One region of the Delftia sp. JD2 genome, then DNA from elsewhere that is predicted to be linked to it. Evidence: predicted binding sites of a transcription regulator. Region 1 holds the regulator's gene; each other region holds the start of a gene.
What was found. Region 1 encodes FNR, which switches genes on or off when oxygen is low (the NO sensors DNR and NnrR bind a similar motif). Its sites were predicted from a motif close to TTGATNNNNATCAA; they were not measured.

Region 1 (4,651 bases):
GCTACTTCGTGCCCATCCGCGAGCTGGGCGGCGAGCTGCTGGCGCTGCAGGGCAGCTGGCAGATGTTCTGGGTGCTGTTCTACGGCTTTGCCACCTATGGCAACGCGGGCTACATGCGCGAGCAGGTCTGCAAGTACATGTGCCCCTATGCGCGCTTTCAGAGCGCCATGTTCGACCGGGACACCATGATCGTCAGCTACGACACGGGCCGGGGCGAGCCGCGTGCGCCGCGCACCAAGAAGGTGGACTACAAGGCCCAGGGCCTGGGCGACTGCATCGACTGCAAGATGTGCGTGCAGGTCTGCCCCGTGGGCATCGACATCCGCAACGGTCTGCAATACGAATGCATTGGCTGCGGCCTGTGCATAGACGCCTGCAATTCCATCATGGACAAGATGGAGTACCCGCGCGGCCTGATCCGCCTGACCACGCAGAACGCCATGGCCGGCCTGTGGCGGCGTGCCCAGGTGCTGCGCCGCATCTTCCGTCCGCGCGTGCTGATCTACTCGTCCGTGCTGATCGGCTTGAGCGTGGCCATGATCGTGAGCCTGGCGCTGCGCCAGTCGGTCAAGGTGGACGTGATCCGCGACCGCGCCTCGCTGTCGCGCATCGTGGCGGGCGGCAAGCTGGAGAATGTCTACCGCCTGCAGATCATGAATGCCACCGAGCAGGCCCAGCGCTACCGCATCAGCGCCCATGGCCTCGATGGGCTGGAGCTGGCGTCCGAGCAGGAAGTCGAGGTCGGCCCGGCCGAGACGCGCGGCATTGCGGCGCGCCTGCAGATTCCCTACGGTTCGGCCGAGCCGGGCTCGCACACCGTATTCTTCGATATCGATGCCGTGCATTCAGGCGCGGGACGCGCGTCCGAAAAGGCCGTCTTCCTGGTGCCCCGGTGATGTTCCTGGCAGGCGCGGCACGGTCCGCGCCTGCCGCCTGAAAGAAAGAGGTTTCCCATGTCTTCCAGTCCCGCAGTGTCCGCGCCCGCGCCCGCGCAGGCTCCCTCGCACCCCGACGCCGGCAAGCCCTGGTGGAAGTTCGGCCATGTCTGGCTGGTGGTGGCCGGCCCGGCGGCCGTGGTGGTCGCTGCCGTGATCACGGCCATCATCGCCATCAATGGCGCCGATCCCGTGATCGACCCCGACTACTACCGCAACGGCATCACGATCAACGAGCGTGCCGATGGCGTGCGCGAAGTGCCCAAGAGCATGGCGCCCGCCGTCACCGGCCGCAACCATGCGGCCACGCCCGCGCACGATCACCCCACGGACCGCTGATCGCCGTGCACTCCTGCAACAGGCCGCAGTCGTGGCCTTTTTGCATGGCGGATCGCATCTCCGGCATGCGCGACGGGTGAGGGTTTCCTACAGGCGTGCAGGGCGCTGCGGGGCTTGGCGCCATGCGTTGGCGCGGCGCACAATGAAGGCGACCCCTCGACAGCACAAGGAGATCGCTGATGTTGGCCCAACGCTGGATGTGGATTGCCTGGCCTGCCTTTCTGGCAGCCGCCGTGATGGAGATGCTGGTTTTTGCCTTTGTGGACCCGCTGGAGCTGCATTGGCTCGGCGACCTGGGCTGGTCGCGCCAGGGCATCTACACGCTGGCCTTCTTCGCCTTCTGGGGCGTGACCATGCTCTCCAGCCTGATGACCACCATGCTGGGCCGCTCGGCCCGCGATCTCAATGACGGCGTGGTCTCCGAGCCCGACCCGGATCTGGCCATGCAGGGGCTGGGGCGGGACTGAGCGAGAGCCCGCCGCAATGAACAAGGCCCGCTGTCGCGGGCCTTGTTCATTGGCGGATGAATGCTTGCCGCCCCTGCAGCCTCACTGGCACTGCTGGCTGTTGACGATGCGCTTGAGCGCCTCCGTGTCCAGGATGCGCAGATGGCGCTGGCGCACCTCGATGATGTTGTCGTCCGCGAACTTGGAGAAGGTGCGGCTCACCGTCTCCAGCTTCAGGCCCAGGTAGCTGCCGATTTCCTCGCGCGTCATGCGCAGCACCAGTTCCGACTTGGAAAAGCCCCGCGCATGCAGGCGCTGCACCAGGTTGAGCACGAAGGCGGCCAGGCGCTCCTCGGCGCGCATGCTGCCCAGCAGCAGCATCACGCCGTGCTCGCGCACGATCTCGCGGCTCATGACCTTGTGCACATGGTTTTGCAGGGCCGTGACCTCGCGCGACAGGTCTTCCAGCTTGTCGAAGGGCATGACGCAGACTTCGGCGTCTTCCAGTGCGACGGCATCGCAGGTGTGGTGGTCGTTGACGATGCCGTCCAGGCCGATGATCTCGCCGGCCATCTGAAAGCCTGTGACCTGGTCGCGTCCGTCCTCGGTGGCCACGCAGGTCTTGAAGAAGCCGGTGCGGATGGCGTACAGCGAGGTGAATGTCTCGCCGTTGCGAAACAGCAGGCCTCCGCGCTTGACCTTGCGGCGCGTGGCCACGATGTCGTCGATGCGCTGCATCTGCTCGGCATCCAGGCCCATGGGCATGCACAGTTCGCGCAGGTTGCAGTTGGAGCAGGAGGCTTTGATGGTCTGAAGGTTCATGGAGTGATAAACATCAGCGGCACACAGCGTGCCGGCGGTGACCTCGTGGATTGCGATGAGTTGGATCAAATTGTCGCAGCAGTCCCTCAAACAACTCTTGATGTGAGTCAAGGACATGACCGATGTGCTGCGGCACAGTCGAGGTATTAGAGGAAAAAACCCATGACCGCTGTCACCCCAGAGCTGCTGCGTCGCTTTGACGTACCGGGGCCCCGATACACCTCGTTCCCTACCGCCGACCGCTTTGTCGAGGCCTTTGGTGCAGAGGACTATATCCTGGCGCTGCAACAACGCAAATCGAGTACCGCAGCGCGTGCCATGCCTTTGTCGCTGTATGTGCACGTGCCCTTTTGCGAGTCGCTTTGCTACTACTGCGCCTGCAACAAGATCGTGACGCGCCACCACGATCGCGCCGCCGTCTACCTGGACTACCTGGCGCGCGAGATGGCCTTGCACACGGCCCATTGCGGCAAGGGCCAGACCGTCAGCCAGCTGCACCTGGGCGGCGGCACGCCCACCTTCTTCTCCGACGACGAGCTGCGCACGCTGATGGGCCTGTTGCGCGAGCATTTCAAGCTGGAGCCGGGTGGCGAGTACTCCATCGAGGTCGATCCGCGCACCGTCAGCGTCGAGCGCCTGGCCGTGCTCAAGGAGCTGGGCTTCAACCGCCTGAGCTTCGGTGTGCAGGACTTCGACGAGCAGGTGCAGATCGCCGTGCACCGCGTGCAGCCGGCAGAGCAGGTGTTCGAGCTGGTGGCGGCCGCGCGGCAGCTGGGCTTTGCCTCCATCAACGTGGACCTGATCTACGGCCTGCCCAAGCAGACGCCCGAATCCTTCGAGCGCACGCTGGCCCAGGTCAACGCGCTGCGGCCCGACCGCATCGCGCTCTATGCCTATGCCCACCTGCCCGAGCGCTTCAAGCCGCAGCGGCGCATTGCGGCCGAGGATCTGCCCCAGGGGGCCGACAAGCTGGCCATGCTGTCGCGTTCCATCGCCGCGTTCATGGACGGTGGCTATGTCTATGTGGGCATGGACCACTTCGCCCTTCCCGAGGACTCGCTGGCCGTGGCCAAGCGCCAGGGCCGGCTGCACCGCAATTTCCAGGGCTACAGCACTCAGCCCGACTGCGACCTGATTGCGCTGGGCGTGTCGGCCATCGGCAAGGTGGGCGCCAGCTACAGCCAGAACGCCAAGACGCTGGAGGAGTACTACGACGCCATCGACGCCAGCCACCTGCCCGTGGTGCGGGGCCTGGCGCTGTCGCGCGACGACCTGGTGCGCCGCGCCGTCATCATGGCCATCATGTGTCAGGGCGCCGTGCTGTTCGAGCCCATGGAGCAGGCCTGGCTGCTGGGCTTTCGCGAGTACTTCGCGCCCGAGATGGCGGCCCTGGAGGACCTGCAGGCCAAGGGCCTGGTGCAGATCAGCGACGAGGGCTTCCAGGTCACGCCCATGGGCTGGTACTTCGTGCGCGGCGTGGCCATGCTGTTTGACCGATATCTGCAGGCGGACAAGAACCGGGCGCGGTTTTCGAGGATCATCTAGGCCCCATGCTCTTGTCGCTGCTCTGGACCGCTTTGATCATGGGGCTCGTCGGCGGGCCCCATTGCCTTGCCATGTGCGCTGCGCCCTGCGGCGTGGTCACGGGCGGGGCGGGGCAGGGCGGCGGCTCGCAGGTGGTGGCCGTGCATGGATTGCAAAGCCGGCTGTGGCTGCGCACGGCGCTGTTCCACGGCGGCCGTCTGGCCGGCTATGCCAGCCTGGGCGCTGCCTCGGCCCTGGCCATGGAGAGCCTGTCCTGGCTCACCAGCCAGACCACGGCGCTGCAGCCGTTCTGGACACTGACCCATGTCGCCGTGATGGCCTGGGGCCTGGCCATGATGGTGCAGGCCCGCCAGCCCGCCTGGCTGGAGTCTGCTGGCCGCGCCGCCTGGCGGCGCGTGCAGCCCTGGGTGTCGGCGCCGGGCGGCACGCTGGCGGCAGGCTATGCCTGGGCGCTCATGCCTTGCGGACTGCTGTATTCGGCCGTGCTGGTCGCCGCGCTCAGCGGCGGCCCGTTGCAGGGCGCGCTGGCCATGGCGGCCTTTGGCGTGGGCAGCGGCCTGTGGC
Region 2 (4,651 bases), on a different contig from region 1:
GCCGCACCCACGCGAAAACTCTGGCCGCAGTAGGCGCCGTGGTTGCTGACGTTCACGGTGCCGAAGGACGGCCCCGCAAAGCGGCGCAGCAGCTGGGCGCGGCCTTCGTTGGAGGCGTCGGTCACCAGCAACTGGTTGGAGCGCGGGCCGAACTCGGGGTTGTCGGCGTCCAGCGGCGTCTTGGTGTCCCAGATGGCGCGCAGGCCCTCGACCTGGCCTTCGCCGAACAGATCGCCGCCCTCGCAGACTTCCTGCACCAGCTGCTCGAAGGAAATGCTCTGCCAGCGACCGCTGCCGCGCGGGCCCACGCGCTTGAGCGGGGTGAGTACGCGGTGCGGCGCGTTCTGGTGCTCCAGCATGGACGAGCCGCGCGCGCAGGACGTGGCCCGGCCCTCCAGGCCCAGCTCCTTGCCCAGTCTGGCGTAGACCTCGCGCACGGGTTCGTCCATGGCGGCCGGGCGCGTGGTGGCCAGCGGGTGGTAGGGGTTGCCTGCCACGCGCAGGATGCGGTTGCTGGCGGTATCGACACGCACGCGCACGCCGCACTGCGTCCAGCAGCCCAGGCAGCTGGAGGGGCTGACCACCTGGCCGGGCTGGGTGGCAAGCGCGCCCGTGGCCGGGTCGATGCGGAACTCCGGCGTCAGCGAATTGCCGCGCGTGGCGCTGGCCGTGGGCGTGCCCGAGGTGCCTGCAACCAGGCCCTTGGCACCACGTGCCAGCGTCTCGCCGTAGCCGGCCGCAAAGGCGGCCAGCCCGCCTGCGGTGAGGCCACCGCGCAGCAGCAGGCGGCGGCGGGCGGCCTCGGCATCCAGGGAATCTTCGGGAGCTTGGGGGAGTTTCTTCTTGTCGGTCATGAAAGGCTTTCTGTGGCGCGGCCGGCCGGTGGCGGGCCGCGCTCCGTGAATGGGTGAGGGGTCGTCAGGGCGGCGGTGTCAGAGGGCGCGGGCCGCGGCCGAGCGCGCGGGAAACAGCTCCAGCGCCCAGGTGGCCAGCGTCACCAGTGCAATGCACAGGCCGGCCACGCCCAACATGCCCAGCAGGCCGTCGCCGCCCAGCGGCATGTGGTAGATGTACAGGCCCGCGCCGTACTTGGGCACGCCTTGCACGCCCATGAACAGCGCCCAGCGGAAGGCCCAGGCCGCGGCGGCCAGGCCCAGCCCCAGGGCCAGCGTGTAGCGCGGGCAGGCCATGCGCTGCCCGCCCCGCACCAGGGCCCACAGCAAGGCGGCACCGGCCACGGCCGAGCCCAGCATGCTCAGGCGCCAGACGGGAAACTGCTGCCACAGCTGCAGCGCCGCCTGGAAGGAGCGGCCCTGGCCCAGCCAGCCGGCAACGGCCCAGACCGCCACCATGGCCAGCAGGCACAGCGCCAGCGCCAGGCCCAGCATGCGCAGGGCCTGCAGGGCGCCGGCATCGGGGCGGTGGCGGGCGGGCAGAAAGCGCGCCGTCACCAGCATGCAGCCCACCGTGGCCAGCCAGCCCGTGAGTGCCAGGTTCAGCGGCACCCACAGCGTGTTCCACAGCGGGCGCGAGCGCACGGCCATCAGCTCGGCGCCGGTATAGGCGGTGATGGTCAGCGCCGACACGGCCAGCAGCGGCGCCAGCCAGCGCAGCCACTGCGGCCGGCCCAGCCACCAGGCCAGCACGAAGGCCAGCGCCAGTCCCACGAAGGCTGGCAGCAGCAGGGCGCCCACCGACATCCACGACCACGGCGTGAAGTGCGCATAGAAATGCCAGAAGCGCGCAGGCTGGTGCAGGTCGGCCAGCAGCGACACGGGCGCCGCGATGGCGCTGACGGCCAGCACCAGCACGGCGGCCGGCAGCAGGCGCGCCATGGCGCTGCCGCGCGGCGCCCAGGCGCAGGCGGCGGCCAGCAGGGCGGCGCCCGTGGCAATGCCGGCCAGGAAGAAGTACTGCACGGCCCAGGGCAGCCAGGCCGATTCGTAGGCGGGGGTCAGGAGTTCGACGATGTGCATGGGGTGCTCCTTGCGTTCAGTGGGAAGTGACCAGCCGCACGCTGGCCTGCCCGTCCACGCCGTCGACGAAGGCGTCGGGCAATCCCAGGTAGTACACATGCGGGTCCGTGCCCATGGCGGGCTTGAGCACCTTGAGGTCCTTGGCGTGCTCGCGCATGCGCTGGCGGATCTCGCTGCCCTCGTCGTTGAGGTCGCCGATCACGCGGGCGCCGCCCACGCAGCTTTCCACGCAGGCCGGCAGCAGGCCGGCTTCCAGGCGGTGCTCGCAGAAGGTGCACTTGTCGGCGGTCTGCGTCTCGTGGTTGATGAAGCGTGCGTCATAGGGGCAGGCCTGCACGCAGTAGCCGCAGCCCACGCAGCGCTCGTTGTCCACCAGCACGATGCCGTCGCTGCGCTGGAATGTGGCCTGCACCGGGCAGACCGGGACGCAGGGCGGGTTGTCGCAGTGGTTGCACAGGCGCGGCAGGTTGAGCATGGCCGGCGGCAGGTCCTCGTTGCCCGCGTGCTGCACCTCGTACTGCAGCACCGTGGTGCGGAACTGGCCCAGCGGCGGCAGGTTCTCCATGGAGCAGCTCACTGTGCAGGCCTGGCAGCCTATGCAGCGGCGCAGGTCCACCAGCATGCCGTAGCGCCTGCCGGCCTCGCCGGGGCGGCGCGGCGGCTGGAAACCCGGGGTGCCGGGCGCGGCCGCCGCCACGGGCAGGGCCACGGCCGCCATGGCAGCGGCCAGCAGGTCCTGCAGGAAGCCGCGCTTGCCGGCGGCGGGCTGCGCATGGGAGAGGGTAGGGGCGGGGATGTCCTGGGAGGAGGGCTTGCAGCTGCAGTCGTTGCAGCCGCTGCCGGCGCGGGATGTTTTTGGCATGGCCTGTCTTTCATCGTCCTGCGGCCACGGATCGTGGTCGCTCAAACTCAATAAAGCATTAAAAATATGCTTTTTATATTGAATTTAATATATGAAATTCAGGGCCTTGGCGGCTTGATGTGAGTCAAGCAATGGGCTTTCCAAGTGCCTGCCGAGTGCCTGCCAAGTGCTTGCAAAGTGCCACCGACTGCCTGCCATGGACAGGCGCCCAAGGCAGTCCATAGCGTGTGGCGCAGGGATTAAGACGGGGTTAACAGGGTGACTGCATTCCTCGGGAATGCGGGGCGCGTATCGGAAATCACCCTCTTGTTTCCGTGCGCGGCCCCGGTCTACGCTGCTTGTGTCGCCACTGCCAAGGAGTTCTCCATGAACCATGCCCTGAACAGCCTTGCTTCGGAACTGGACCTTGCCGCCGAAGCCGGCGAGCACCTGAGGCTGCAATTCACACAGGCCTGCGTGGACCGCATCGCGCACCTGCTGGAAGACCCGGACGTCATCCGCTGCGCACAAGGCCTTCGCCGCTACCTGGACGGCCAGATAGACAGGCAGGAGCTGGACCGCCTGGCCCGCGAGGCGGCCAGCCTGGCCAACCACCACCAGGGATCACGCTCCCTCGACGGCTGCGGCCATGCCGCCGTGTCCGCCACCTATGCCACGGCCCATGGGCTGGCGGGCCGGGCGCTGCAGGCGGCCGACTATGCGGCCTACGCCATGGTCTATGGCGAGGGCGGCCACGGCGCCGTCACGGACCGCGAATCGTTCGAGCCTGAATACCAATGGCAGGCGCGCTGCCTGGCCTCGCTGGCGCAGGCCGCTCAGCAGCGCACGTAGCACCAGGCCGACTGCTGCAGCAGGGCCAGTGACTCGATGCCGCCCTGCGGCAGCACGCGCATGCCGGCAGGCGCCTCGCGGCCCAGCTTCCTGAGCGTGTTCGGGCAGACCAGCGCATGGGCCAGGGCGTCCGCATTCAGATGCTGCGGCGTGCCCGGCGCGGCGTCCAGCAGCGCCTCGACGGCCGGGCCGTTGATGACGATGCGGACCTCGGCACCGGGCCGGTCCTGGCGCAGGTTGGCCAGATTGCTGCGTGCACGGGCCAGGGCGCCGGGTGTGGGCGCATGCAGCACGATGCGCAGCGGCGGCGCATCCGGCCGGGCGGGGAACAGGTCGCTCCAGTCGTTGGAGGCGGTGGAAGCGGCGGGAGAACGGCTTGTGCTCATGGTCGTCCTCGTCATTTCCTGCCGCGCGTCCCCATGACCTCTTCCAGCAGGCCCGGCGGCAGGCCGGTGCGTACCTGCACCACTCCCTTGTCATCCTTCCAGACCAGGGCCGGCGTGGCACGCAGGCCCCAGGTGGACATCAGCGAGGCATGGCTGGCCAGCACCTGCCGCGTGGCCTGCGGCACCGGGGCCAGCGGCGTGGCGCCCGCGCCTTCTGCGCTGGCGCGGCCGGCCTTGGCATAGGCGCGTGCGTGCTCGGCCAGGGCCTGCTCGGGCTGGCGCGCGGTCAGCAAGGCGGCGGCCTTGCCCTCGCTGCTGGGCTTGAGGATGCCGACCAGAATGTGGCGCAACTGCACCTGGCCACTTTCCACCCAGGGCCGGGCATCGTTCCACAGCTGGTTGCAATAGGGGCAGTTGGGGTCGGTGAACACATAGACCGTGCGCGGCGCGTCGGCCCGGCCATCCGGTATGGACTGGGCGCGCTGCACATCGCTCCACAGCTGCTCGCCCATGGGCTTTTGCACGGCAGCCTGCAGGGCCTGGGCGTTCACGTCGCGGCCCTGGGCGTCGATCACCGTGCCCAGCACCCAGTGCTT
Region 3 (4,651 bases), on a different contig from region 1:
ACGCTGGGCATGAAGCTCGAGAACTGGCCGCCTGCTGGCCTGGAAAAGCGCTAAGCACTATAATTGCGGGCTCTCCTTTTTGGAGAGCCTCAGTGCCTCGGGCAGTACCTGATACGGCTGCACGAATTAATCAACAACTTGCGCAAATTCGGTTGAGGCAAGCTGCAGATCCGGTAACGGGTCCAGGCTTGCATCCTTGTTTGCGCAAGCCCTAATTACATATTTTAGGAATAAAGCACCATGCGTCACGGTCACGGCCTCCGCAAACTCAATCGCACCTCTTCGCACCGCCTGGCGATGCTGAAGAACATGATGAATTCGCTCATCGAGCACGAAGCCATCAAGACCACCGTTCCCAAGGCCAAGGAACTGCGCCGCGTGATCGAGCCCATGATCACCCTGGCCAAGGTCGACACCGTTGCCAACCGCCGCCTGGCATTCGACCGCCTGCGCGACCGCGACAGCGTGACCAAGCTCTTCAACGAGCTGGGCCCCCGCTTCGCAAAGCGTCCTGGTGGCTACACCCGTATCCTGAAGATGGGCTTCCGCGTGGGCGACAACGCCCCCATGGCCTTCGTGGAACTGGTCGAGCGCGCTGAAGAAGGCGCCGCCGAAGCCAAGGCAGCTGAATAATCTGCTATAATTTTGGAATACCGCGCGATGGAGCAGTCTGGTAGCTCGTTGGGCTCATAACCCAAAGGTCGGAGGTTCAAATCCTTCTCGCGCAACCAAATTGAAAAGGGCTACGACAACTGTCGTAGCCCTTTTTTCATGCCCTCGCGCCAGGGCAAAGGCCAGGCGGACAGCCCGGCATCAGCCGCCCAACTGGTTGCCGATGCGCTGGCCCAGCCGCAGGCGCACGCGGTGGGCGATTTCCTGGGCGACCTCGGGGCTGAGCACTTCGCTGATGTGCAGCAGCTCGGTGTAGTGCATGTACAGAAGGCCGCGCAGGGTCTTGAATGCGGCCTCGTGCTCGGCGCCGCAGACGCTGGCGTCATTGGCCAGCACGCGCTCCACCACACCGGCCTGCAGCAGCGGGATCTTGCAGATGACGGCGTGGCGGGCGATCTCCAGGTCGATCTCCTGGAGCCGGCATTCCCATTCCTCGGGCAAGAATCGGTTGGCTGGCATGTCGGCTTTTCTCCTTTTTTCACTGCATGGGTACACCGGGGCGAAAGGCACCCGGTCTGGGGATGCTGTCATGTGAGCGGGGCTCGGTGGCCTGGGTCGCCAGGTTTACTGGCCCGGCCTTGATGCCTGTCAAACTTCGGTGGCGCAGGCGCCCGCTGGAAGCCGGGCTCATGCTGCACTGCATCATGATGTCAGTCATGCGGCGCGGCCGCCAGTGCCCGTGCAGGCTGGTGGGCTTTTGCTCCCGGCAGGCCATGCGCTCTCGGCGCCGCTCCGGCAACGCAAAGGATCCACATGCTCGAGAAGATCGCCTCGCTGTTCCGCTATTTCAAGGCGGCCGTGCCGTTCCGGCTGGTGCCGGCACTGATCGCCACCGCCGTGCTGTTCGGCCTGCTGCTGATGCCCGTGCCCGAGGGGCTGACGCCCAAGGGCTGGCAACTGGTCGCCATTTTCCTGACCACCATCGTGGCCATCATCCTCAAGGTCATGCCCATCGGCGTGATGGCCTTGATGGCCATCGTCATCGTCTCGCTGTCCCAGGTCACCTCCGGCTCGTCCAAGGGTGCCATCACCGATGCGCTGAGCAGCTTTTCCAGCCCGCTGATCTGGCTGATCGTGGTGGCCATCCTGATCTCGCGCGGCCTCAAGAAGACGGGGCTGGGCAGCCGCATCGGCCTGATGTTCATCGCCCTGCTGGGCAAGCGCACCATCGGCATCGGCTACGGCCTGGCGATCTGCGAGCTGGTGCTGGCACCGTTCACCCCCAGCAACACGGCGCGCGGCGGCGGCATCGTTCACCCGATCATGAAGTCCATCGCCAATGCCTTCGAGTCGGACCCGGCCAAGGGCACGCAGGGCAAGGTGGGCACCTACCTGGCCCTGGTCAACTACCACGCCAATCCCATCACCTCGGCCATGTTCCTGACCGCCACCGCGCCCAACCCGCTGGTGGTGGATTTCGTGGCCAAGGCCACGGGCCAGGCCCTGCACCTGAGCTGGACCACCTGGGCGCTGTACATGCTGCTGCCGGGCCTGCTGTGCCTGCTGCTGATGCCGCTGGTGATCTACCTGCTGTCGCCGCCCGAGCTCAAGGCCACGCCCAATGCCGTGGAGTACGCGCGCAGCGAGATGGCGCGCATGGGGCCGCTGTCGGGCAAGGAGCGCGTGATGCTGGGCACCTTCGGCCTGATGCTGCTGCTGTGGGCCAACGTGCCGCAGATGCTGTTCGGCCCGGCCTTCGTGCTGGACCCCACCGTGGTCGCCTTCCTGGGCCTGTTCGTGCTGATCATCACGGGCACCATCGACTGGGATGACGTGCTGTCCGAGAAAAGCGCCTGGGACACCCTTGTGTGGTTCGGCGCCCTGGTCATGCTGGCCGAGCAGCTCAACAAGCTCGGCGTGGTGTCCTGGTTTGCCGTGGGCATGAAGAACGCCATCGTCGCCAGCGGCCTGGACTGGCTGCCGGTGGCGGCCATCCTGGTGGGCGTGTTCGTGTTCTCGCACTACCTGTTCGCCAGCACCACGGCCCATATCAGCGCGATGATGCTGGCCTTCCTGACCGTGGGCGCGCAGCTGATTCCGGCCGACTATGTCGTGCCCTTCATGCTGATGATGACGGCCGGCTCGGCCATCATGATGACGCTGACCCACTACGCCACCGGCACCTCGCCCATCATCTTCGGCAGCGGCTACGTCACGCTGGGCAACTGGTGGCGCGTGGGCGCGGCCATGTGCGTGATCGAGCTGCTGATCTTTGCCGTGGTCGGCAGTGTCTGGTGGAAGCTGCTGGGCCTGTGGTGAGGGCGGGCGCCCTCAAGCCGTGGTCCGTGGCTCGCCCAGCGACAGCATGAGCCGGTTGGCCCAGTTGAAGAAGGCCGTGCCGTGCAGCACATCGGAGATGGCGGCATCGTCCAGGCCTGCGGTGCGCAGCGCATCGATGTGGGCGGGCTCCAGCGCAGGCGGCGTCTGGGTCAGCGCCACGGCCGCCGTGACGATGGCGTTCCAGCGCGGCCCCAGGTCCGTGCCCGGGCCTTCGTCGAGCAGGCGCTGCACGTCGCCACCCCGGCGCGAGAAGTGCGTGGCAAAGCGCGCATGGACCGAGGCGCAGTAGATGCAGCCATTGGCGCGCGAGGTGGCCGCAGCGGCCAGCTCGCGCTCGGCGCGCGGCAGGCCGGCGTCGGGGTTGTAGAAGATGTCCTTGTCGGTGCGCGTGCGTGCGCCCAGCGTGTCGGGGTCGCGCGCCAGCAGGCGGAAGTAGGGCGACTGCGCGCGTGAGGCATCGACCAGGCCTGCATGGTGGCGTTCGGTCAGCTCGCTTTCTTCCAGCGGCTCAATCCATGGCAGCCAGTCGAGTTGTTCCTGGGTGAAGACCTGAGGAGCGGCGGAGTTCGTTGAGGTCATGGCTGGGCTTGCAGGGTGGTGGTTTGATGGGCTGCCTGGGGCGCGGGGCGTGCAGCCAGCACGCGCAACCCCGCCACCACGCGGATCTGGAAGGACAGGAAGGACGCCAGCTGGGACAGGATGACGATGTCCGTCTCGCTCCAGCCCGCCTGTTGCAGCGCCTGCAGGGCCCCGGCGCTGGCGTCGCGCGGGTGGTAGGCCAGCAGGTGGGCATGGGCCAGCGCCGCGGCCAGGCGCGGGCCCAGCAGTGCGGCGTGGGCCGGGTCCACGGCATAGGCGGGGCCCGGCTGGTCCTCGCGGCTCAGCGGGCCTGCCGGGTAGCTGCCGTAGGGGCCATGCGGGCCGCTGCCGGCCTGCAGGCTCTGGGCGCGGCCACGCACCACTTCGGACGCCACCACGGCGGCCAGTTCCGCATCCTCGGTGGCCAGCGCGCGTGTATAGAAGACGGCGCTGCGCGGCTCGCCATGCAGCCCGGCCGTGAAGGCGGCCAGGGCCAGCCGCTCGCGCAGCGAGACCGTGCCGGGCACGGGCTCGGCGGGCGTGAACAGGGCTGCAAAGCTTTGCTGGGCCTGCGTGCGTGCCTCGGTGCGGTGGCGGCGCACGCGGTCCAGTGCGCTGCCGGGGGTGATGTCGGCGAGGTGGTCGATCACGTCGCCGGGAAAGCGGGGCGTTGCGGTGGTGTTCATGGTCATGCGGCTTGCAGCAGTCCGGCCCGGACTGCGGGGAGGGAAGAGGGCGCTGGGGTGGACGTGGATGTGGACTCATCGGCACGGCGCCAGCCCAGGGCCGGTGCCACATGGGCGGCCGTCAGCTCGATGGAGCGCAGGATGGCGGCGTGCGGCGGATCGATGGAGTGCACCTGGAAGACGATGTCGCTCACGCGCGCCAGCGCCGTGTCGGCGCGCATCGAGGCGATGACCTCGTCGGGCGTGCCCACATGTACGTCGTAGGCGGCGATGAGATCGGCCAGCGGCGCCTGCGGATCGACGCGGGCCGCCCATTGCGAGGGCTGGGCGGCATGGCGCAGGGCCACGCGGCGCAGGCCGGCCTCGGCCCAGCGCAGCGCATCGTCTCGGCGGTCGGCCACGAACAGCGTGCGCGAGCCCAGGATGCGCGGCGC
Region 4 (4,651 bases), on a different contig from region 1:
ACCTGGACGGCCCGCAGGGCCCCAGGCCCTCGCATGACATCGCCCTGCTGGGCAGCGTGGTGGCCGTCACGGCCCAGCGCGAACGCGGCAGTTTCCGCGTGGAGCTGCAGCCCGGCGACGGCCTGCAGGCCGCGCGCTCCCTGGTGCTGGAAAGCGCCAAATGGGCCGACGCCAGCTGGACCCAGCTGCTGTTGCGCCTGATGCAAAAGGGTTGCGTGGAGATGCAGGGCCTCTCGCATGGCAGGGGGGCCTCAGGCCGGCACTGAAGAGGCACGAAGCGCGGCGGGCAGGCTGCTTGCTCCGATCTCCACAAATGAAAAGCGGCACCGAAGTGCCGCCGGGTAGAACGCGGGGCACAAGGCCCCGCGCCAAGGCAGATCGCCGGCTTACTTGGCCAGCGTCAGCGTGCCCTTCATCAGCGCGGAGTGGCCGGGGAAGGAGCAAAAGTAGCTGTAGGCCTCGCCGGCCTTCAGGGCGGCGGTGGAGAAGGTGACGGAATCGCTCTCGCCGCCGCCGATCACCTTGGTGTGGGCGATCACGCGGGCATCCTTTTCCTTCACGAAGTCCTTGGCGGCACCAGCGGCGATGCCGTCATTGGCCACGGGCTGCAGGTCGGCCGTCTTGCTCAGCACCCAGTTGTGGCCCATGGCCGTCTTGGGCAGCTTGCCCACGTGCTTGAGCTTGACCGTGAACTGCTTGCAGCTGGCGGGCACGCTGATGGTGGGCTTGTTGAACTGCATGGCGTCGTTGCCTTCGATCTCGACGGCGCAGTCGGCGGCCAGCACAGGCGCGGCGACGGCAGTCATTGCGAGGGCCAAGAGGACGGGCTTCCATTGCTTTGCCATTGTTTTCTCCTTGAAAAGCGGGTGAGGTGGCTGGCATCCGAGGGCCATGGACCGGCAGGCGGTCTGTCGCCATGGATGCTTTGTATGGCTGCCTCAAGCATAGACAGGATCGGGGGCGGCAGGTTGATTTGAATCAAGTCAAAAGAGTTCGAAGACTTGCGCTTGGAGCATGCGGTATGGCGTCGCGCATGCAGGGCATGCATTCGGGCTGCCGCAGGAAAACGGTTTTGCCGCCCGTGGTCTTTTGGCGACGGGCAACCCCACAGCTCGCATGCCTCTACTCACGTCAGTCACATTTGGGTACGATTGCTGAAAATAGAGGGAATGTATGAGATTGCTTGTTTTCATAGGCTCGATCATCGGCGCCATCTTTTTGCTGACGGCGTTCTTCGTCGACAGCTCCCATCAACAGGCGGCGCTGGCGGCCATGGCCTGCGCCAGCGTCCTCATTCCGTATGTGCTGTTCAGATTGCACTCGATCGCCGTCGAGCATGACCAGCTCGACCAGATCCTGCAACTGGTGCGAAAGTCCGGTAGCCAGGGCGAGGGGCTGGCGCAGGGAGGCGATGGGCCCCCTGAGGCGAGCGGGCCTGTGGCGCCCAGGTCCTGGATGTCCTGAGGCCTGGCATCGACAGGTCTGGCATCAACAGGTCTGGAAGGTGTCAGGCGAACTGCACCACCACGCGCCGGTTGGTGCGGCTTTTCTTCTCGATCTTGGTGACGGCCACCGTGCCGATCTCGGCCGTGCTGCGCACATGCGTGCCGCCGCAGGGCTGGCGGTCCAGGCCGGGGATGTCGATGATGCGGATCGTCGCCGTGCCGCCTGGGGGCGCGGCGCCTGCGGTGCGCACCAGGTCGGGCTGTGCAGCCAGTTGCTCGGGCGTGATGCGGTCCACGTTCACCGCATGGCTGGCGGCGATCAGGGCGTTCAGGCGCTCCGTCAGGTCGGCCTTGTCCAGCGTGGATTCAGGCAGGTCGAAATCCAGGCGTGCCGAGTCCGGCGAGATGCTGCAGCCCGTCACGGGCACAGGCACCAGCACGCCCAGCAGGTGCAGGCAGGTGTGCAGGCGCATCAGCCGGTGGCGCCTGTCCCAATCGATGGCTACCTGAACGCGCTCGCCCACCTGGGGCGGGGCATCGGTCTGCAGCACATGCAGGATGCGCTGCCGGTCATCGGCATAGACGGTGTCGATCAGGGCCAGGCTGCGGCCATCGGCCAGGGTCAGCGTGCCGGTGTCGCCGGCCTGGCCGCCGCTGCGGGCATAGCAGACCGTGGCATCGAGCTCGATGCCCTCGGCGCTGACGGCCGTCACGGTGGCTTCGCAGCGGTCCAGGTAGGCGTCGTCGTCAAAGAGCTTGTGCGTCTGGGGCATGGGGTGTCTCCGGGGTCGTGGTTCTTGGGTTAGGGGCTTCAGCGCAGGGCGCACAGGCCCTGGGCGGTTTCCATCTGGGGATCTGGGGGCGTGGGAGCCGCCGGCTCGGGGTGCAATGCCCCGCAGGTCGGCCGCATGCCGGGCGCCGCGGTCCAGGCCGGCTGCGGCGGCGATGAGATGGTCAGGCTCCCGTGTCATGTCGCGGTCCATGGTATCGGCGGCATGGCGGGGCCGGGCAGTACGCCTGGGCGAAAAGTCCCCAGTACAGTCCATGGCCCGCAGCGGTGGCAGTCGCCTGCTTGACAGCCTGTCAAGTGGCGGTGCCCGCGACCTGACAAGATCGGCGCCCGCACCGCGTGCGTGCCGGGGAACAATGGCGTGGCCGTTGCGGATGGCGCTACAGATTTTTCCAAAGCTGACGACATACGCAGGGCATGAATCTGTGAGTTTTCCGAGGGACTGTCCGGATGGATCAAGAACTTCTGCTTCCGTCCGGTGCAGGCTCCACCCCCGTCTCCATCCCGGCAAGCCCTGGTTTGCGGCTGCCCACATTGTTCATCTCCTCATCTTTATGAGCACTACCGATCTTCACGCGGCTTCTCTGAGCGATCTCTATGACCGGCTGCATGAAAGCCTCAGCGACGAGGCCTTTGCCGCCGAACTCGACGCCCGCCTGCATGACGGGCGGGCCGACGAGGCACGCACCTTCCTGCGCGGCTGCGAGGAGCGTTGTCTCAACATCCTGGGGCATCTGAGCGGCAGCGACGCACCCTGGTCGCGTGACGGCGATCGTTGGCTGGCCTTTGCGCGGCTCACCGTGCCGCGCGGCCATGTGCTGTCGGGCCGCAGCGAGGAGTTGACCAATGCCCATGTGGCTACCGAAGTGCGCGTGCTGGCCGAGCAATGGCTGGCCCACGCCCGCAGCGCCGACCTGCCTGTGTACAAGGGCATAGGCTTGGTGCTCGGCAGCCTGCTGCCCTGGCTCAGCTATCCCGGCATGCCCTATGACGAGGTGACGTCCACGCTGGACTGGGCGCTGGCGCTGCGCGAGGAGGCCGGGTTCCGCCGCAACCATGAGTACCACGCGGCCTGGAAGCCCCTGGTCGCCCAACTGAACGATGCCGACCTGCTGCGCTACGCCGCCGTGGGCGGCAAGCTGTTCGACGATGTGCTGGACCACTACCGCAACGAGCGCCAGCCCAGGCAGCCCAAGGGCCAGGGCTGGAAGGACTGGCTGCCTTTCTTTGCCGAGCATCCCCAGCTCTTCGACAAATCCTACATAGATGATCCCGACCTGATCGGGCAGCGCTGGGCCAGTGCCGGCGCGCCCCGGCGAGAGGAACTGGCCGCGCTGCTGCTCAGCCAATTGACCTACTCCCAGCGCGCCGAGCGGACGAGCGCATTGCAATTGCTGGACCGCCTGGTGGCCGAGGATCCCGCGCCCTTTGCCAAGCAGCTGCGTGAGAATGGCCGCTACCAGATCAGCCTGGCGCTGGCCATGCATGTCATGAAGCACGACGATGCCGCCTTGCTGCCCCTGCTGCTGCCCGCCATGGCCCAGCGCTGCGACCGCGAGGACGAGCTGCGCCGCTACCGCAGCGTGATCCGCGAACTGGTGACCCGCCGCCCGGCCGATCTGGCCGAGGTGCCTGTCAAGGACCTGGTCAATGTGCTGCCCGCGTTCGACACCGCCAGCCTGAAGGCCACGCTGCCCACCTTGACCCCGCTCATCGCAGGCAGCAGCGCAAAGGGCCTGCGCGCCGCCATGGCCGGCCTGGCCGCCCATATTCCGCTGGCCAGCTTGGTGGATGCCGGCTGGCTGAACAAGCCGCCCAAGAACCTGCTGCTGACCTGCCGCGACGTGCTGCTGGCCCACCCCGACCCCGCTGTCGGTCCCTTGCTGGCGCAGTTGCTGGCCGGCGGCAAGCTGGATGCGGCCTCGGCCAGCAGCGTGCAGCAGCGGCTGCAGCAGTTGGGCCTGACAGGGCAGGGCGCCTCGACATCAGAAGAAAGCCAGGCAAGTGCCGCATCGCCAGCGTCTGCCGCTGGCGGCGTGGATCTGGAAGCCCAGCTCGCCTCCATCAAGCGCCTGAGCGCGGCCATCAAGCCCTTCGATACGCCCGAGCTGCTGGCGCTGTGCGCGCCGCTGTCCGAACACGCGGCCCGCGTGCTGCTGCATGTGTCCGCCATTGCCGAAGGCGGCCTGCCGCCGCTGGCCGGCGAGCTGCTGGCGCGCATTCCGGCCGACAACCGTGCCCGCCTGGCGCTGGCCCTGGTGCAGCAATGGATTGCTTCCGAGGGTGAGCCCAAGCAGCGCTGGGCGCTCAGGCTGCTGCCCGGCCATGCCGATGACCGCGTGGTCGATGCGCTGGTGTCCGCCGTCCAGGCCTGGAACCGCCCGCGCCTGCAGCGCGCGGCCGCCGCTGTCGAACA

Region 2: a site for FNR is predicted at 2,953-2,966, ahead of dsrO (sulfate reduction electron transfer complex DsrMKJOP subunit DsrO). Genes of this name have one in related genera too.
Region 3: a site for FNR is predicted at 1,251-1,264, ahead of ACM14_RS09105 (DASS family sodium-coupled anion symporter). Genes of this name have one in related genera too.
Region 4: a site for FNR is predicted at 969-982, ahead of azu (azurin). Genes of this name have one in related genera too.

Annotation. Positions count from the first base shown of each region.
Region 1 is NZ_LFJT01000049.1:37,816-42,466, forward strand. It holds gene ccoG (cytochrome c oxidase accessory protein CcoG) at 1-896, shown strand, start outside; gene ACM14_RS22475 (FixH family protein) at 954-1,274, shown strand; gene ACM14_RS22480 (hypothetical protein) at 1,454-1,741, shown strand; gene fnr (fumarate/nitrate reduction transcriptional regulator Fnr) at 1,823-2,542, opposite strand; gene hemN (oxygen-independent coproporphyrinogen III oxidase) at 2,705-4,087, shown strand; gene ACM14_RS22495 (sulfite exporter TauE/SafE family protein) at 4,093-4,651, shown strand, end outside.
Region 2 is NZ_LFJT01000082.1:14,839-19,489, forward strand. It holds gene ACM14_RS27845 (tetrathionate reductase subunit A) at 1-854, opposite strand, end outside; gene nrfD (NrfD/PsrC family molybdoenzyme membrane anchor subunit) at 933-1,976, opposite strand; gene dsrO (sulfate reduction electron transfer complex DsrMKJOP subunit DsrO) at 1,993-2,838, opposite strand; gene ACM14_RS27860 (hypothetical protein) at 3,205-3,669, shown strand; gene ACM14_RS27865 (hypothetical protein) at 3,654-4,055, opposite strand; gene dsbG (thiol:disulfide interchange protein DsbG) at 4,067-4,651, opposite strand, start outside.
Region 3 is NZ_LFJT01000012.1:72,898-77,548, forward strand. It holds gene rpoA (DNA-directed RNA polymerase subunit alpha) at 1-54, shown strand, start outside; gene rplQ (50S ribosomal protein L17) at 241-633, shown strand; tRNA gene ACM14_RS09095 (tRNA-Met) at 655-731, shown strand; gene ACM14_RS09100 (hypothetical protein) at 814-1,131, opposite strand; gene ACM14_RS09105 (DASS family sodium-coupled anion symporter) at 1,426-2,931, shown strand; gene ACM14_RS09110 (alkylhydroperoxidase domain protein) at 2,944-3,531, opposite strand; gene ACM14_RS09115 (CMD domain protein) at 3,528-4,223, opposite strand; gene ACM14_RS09120 (putative FMN-dependent luciferase-like monooxygenase) at 4,220-4,651, opposite strand, start outside.
Region 4 is NZ_LFJT01000064.1:22,449-27,099, reverse strand. It holds gene ACM14_RS25160 (hypothetical protein) at 1-266, shown strand, start outside; gene azu (azurin) at 387-845, opposite strand; gene ACM14_RS25150 (hypothetical protein) at 1,174-1,464, shown strand; gene ACM14_RS25145 (alanyl-tRNA editing protein) at 1,508-2,218, opposite strand; gene ACM14_RS25140 (DUF4132 domain-containing protein) at 2,790-4,651, shown strand, end outside.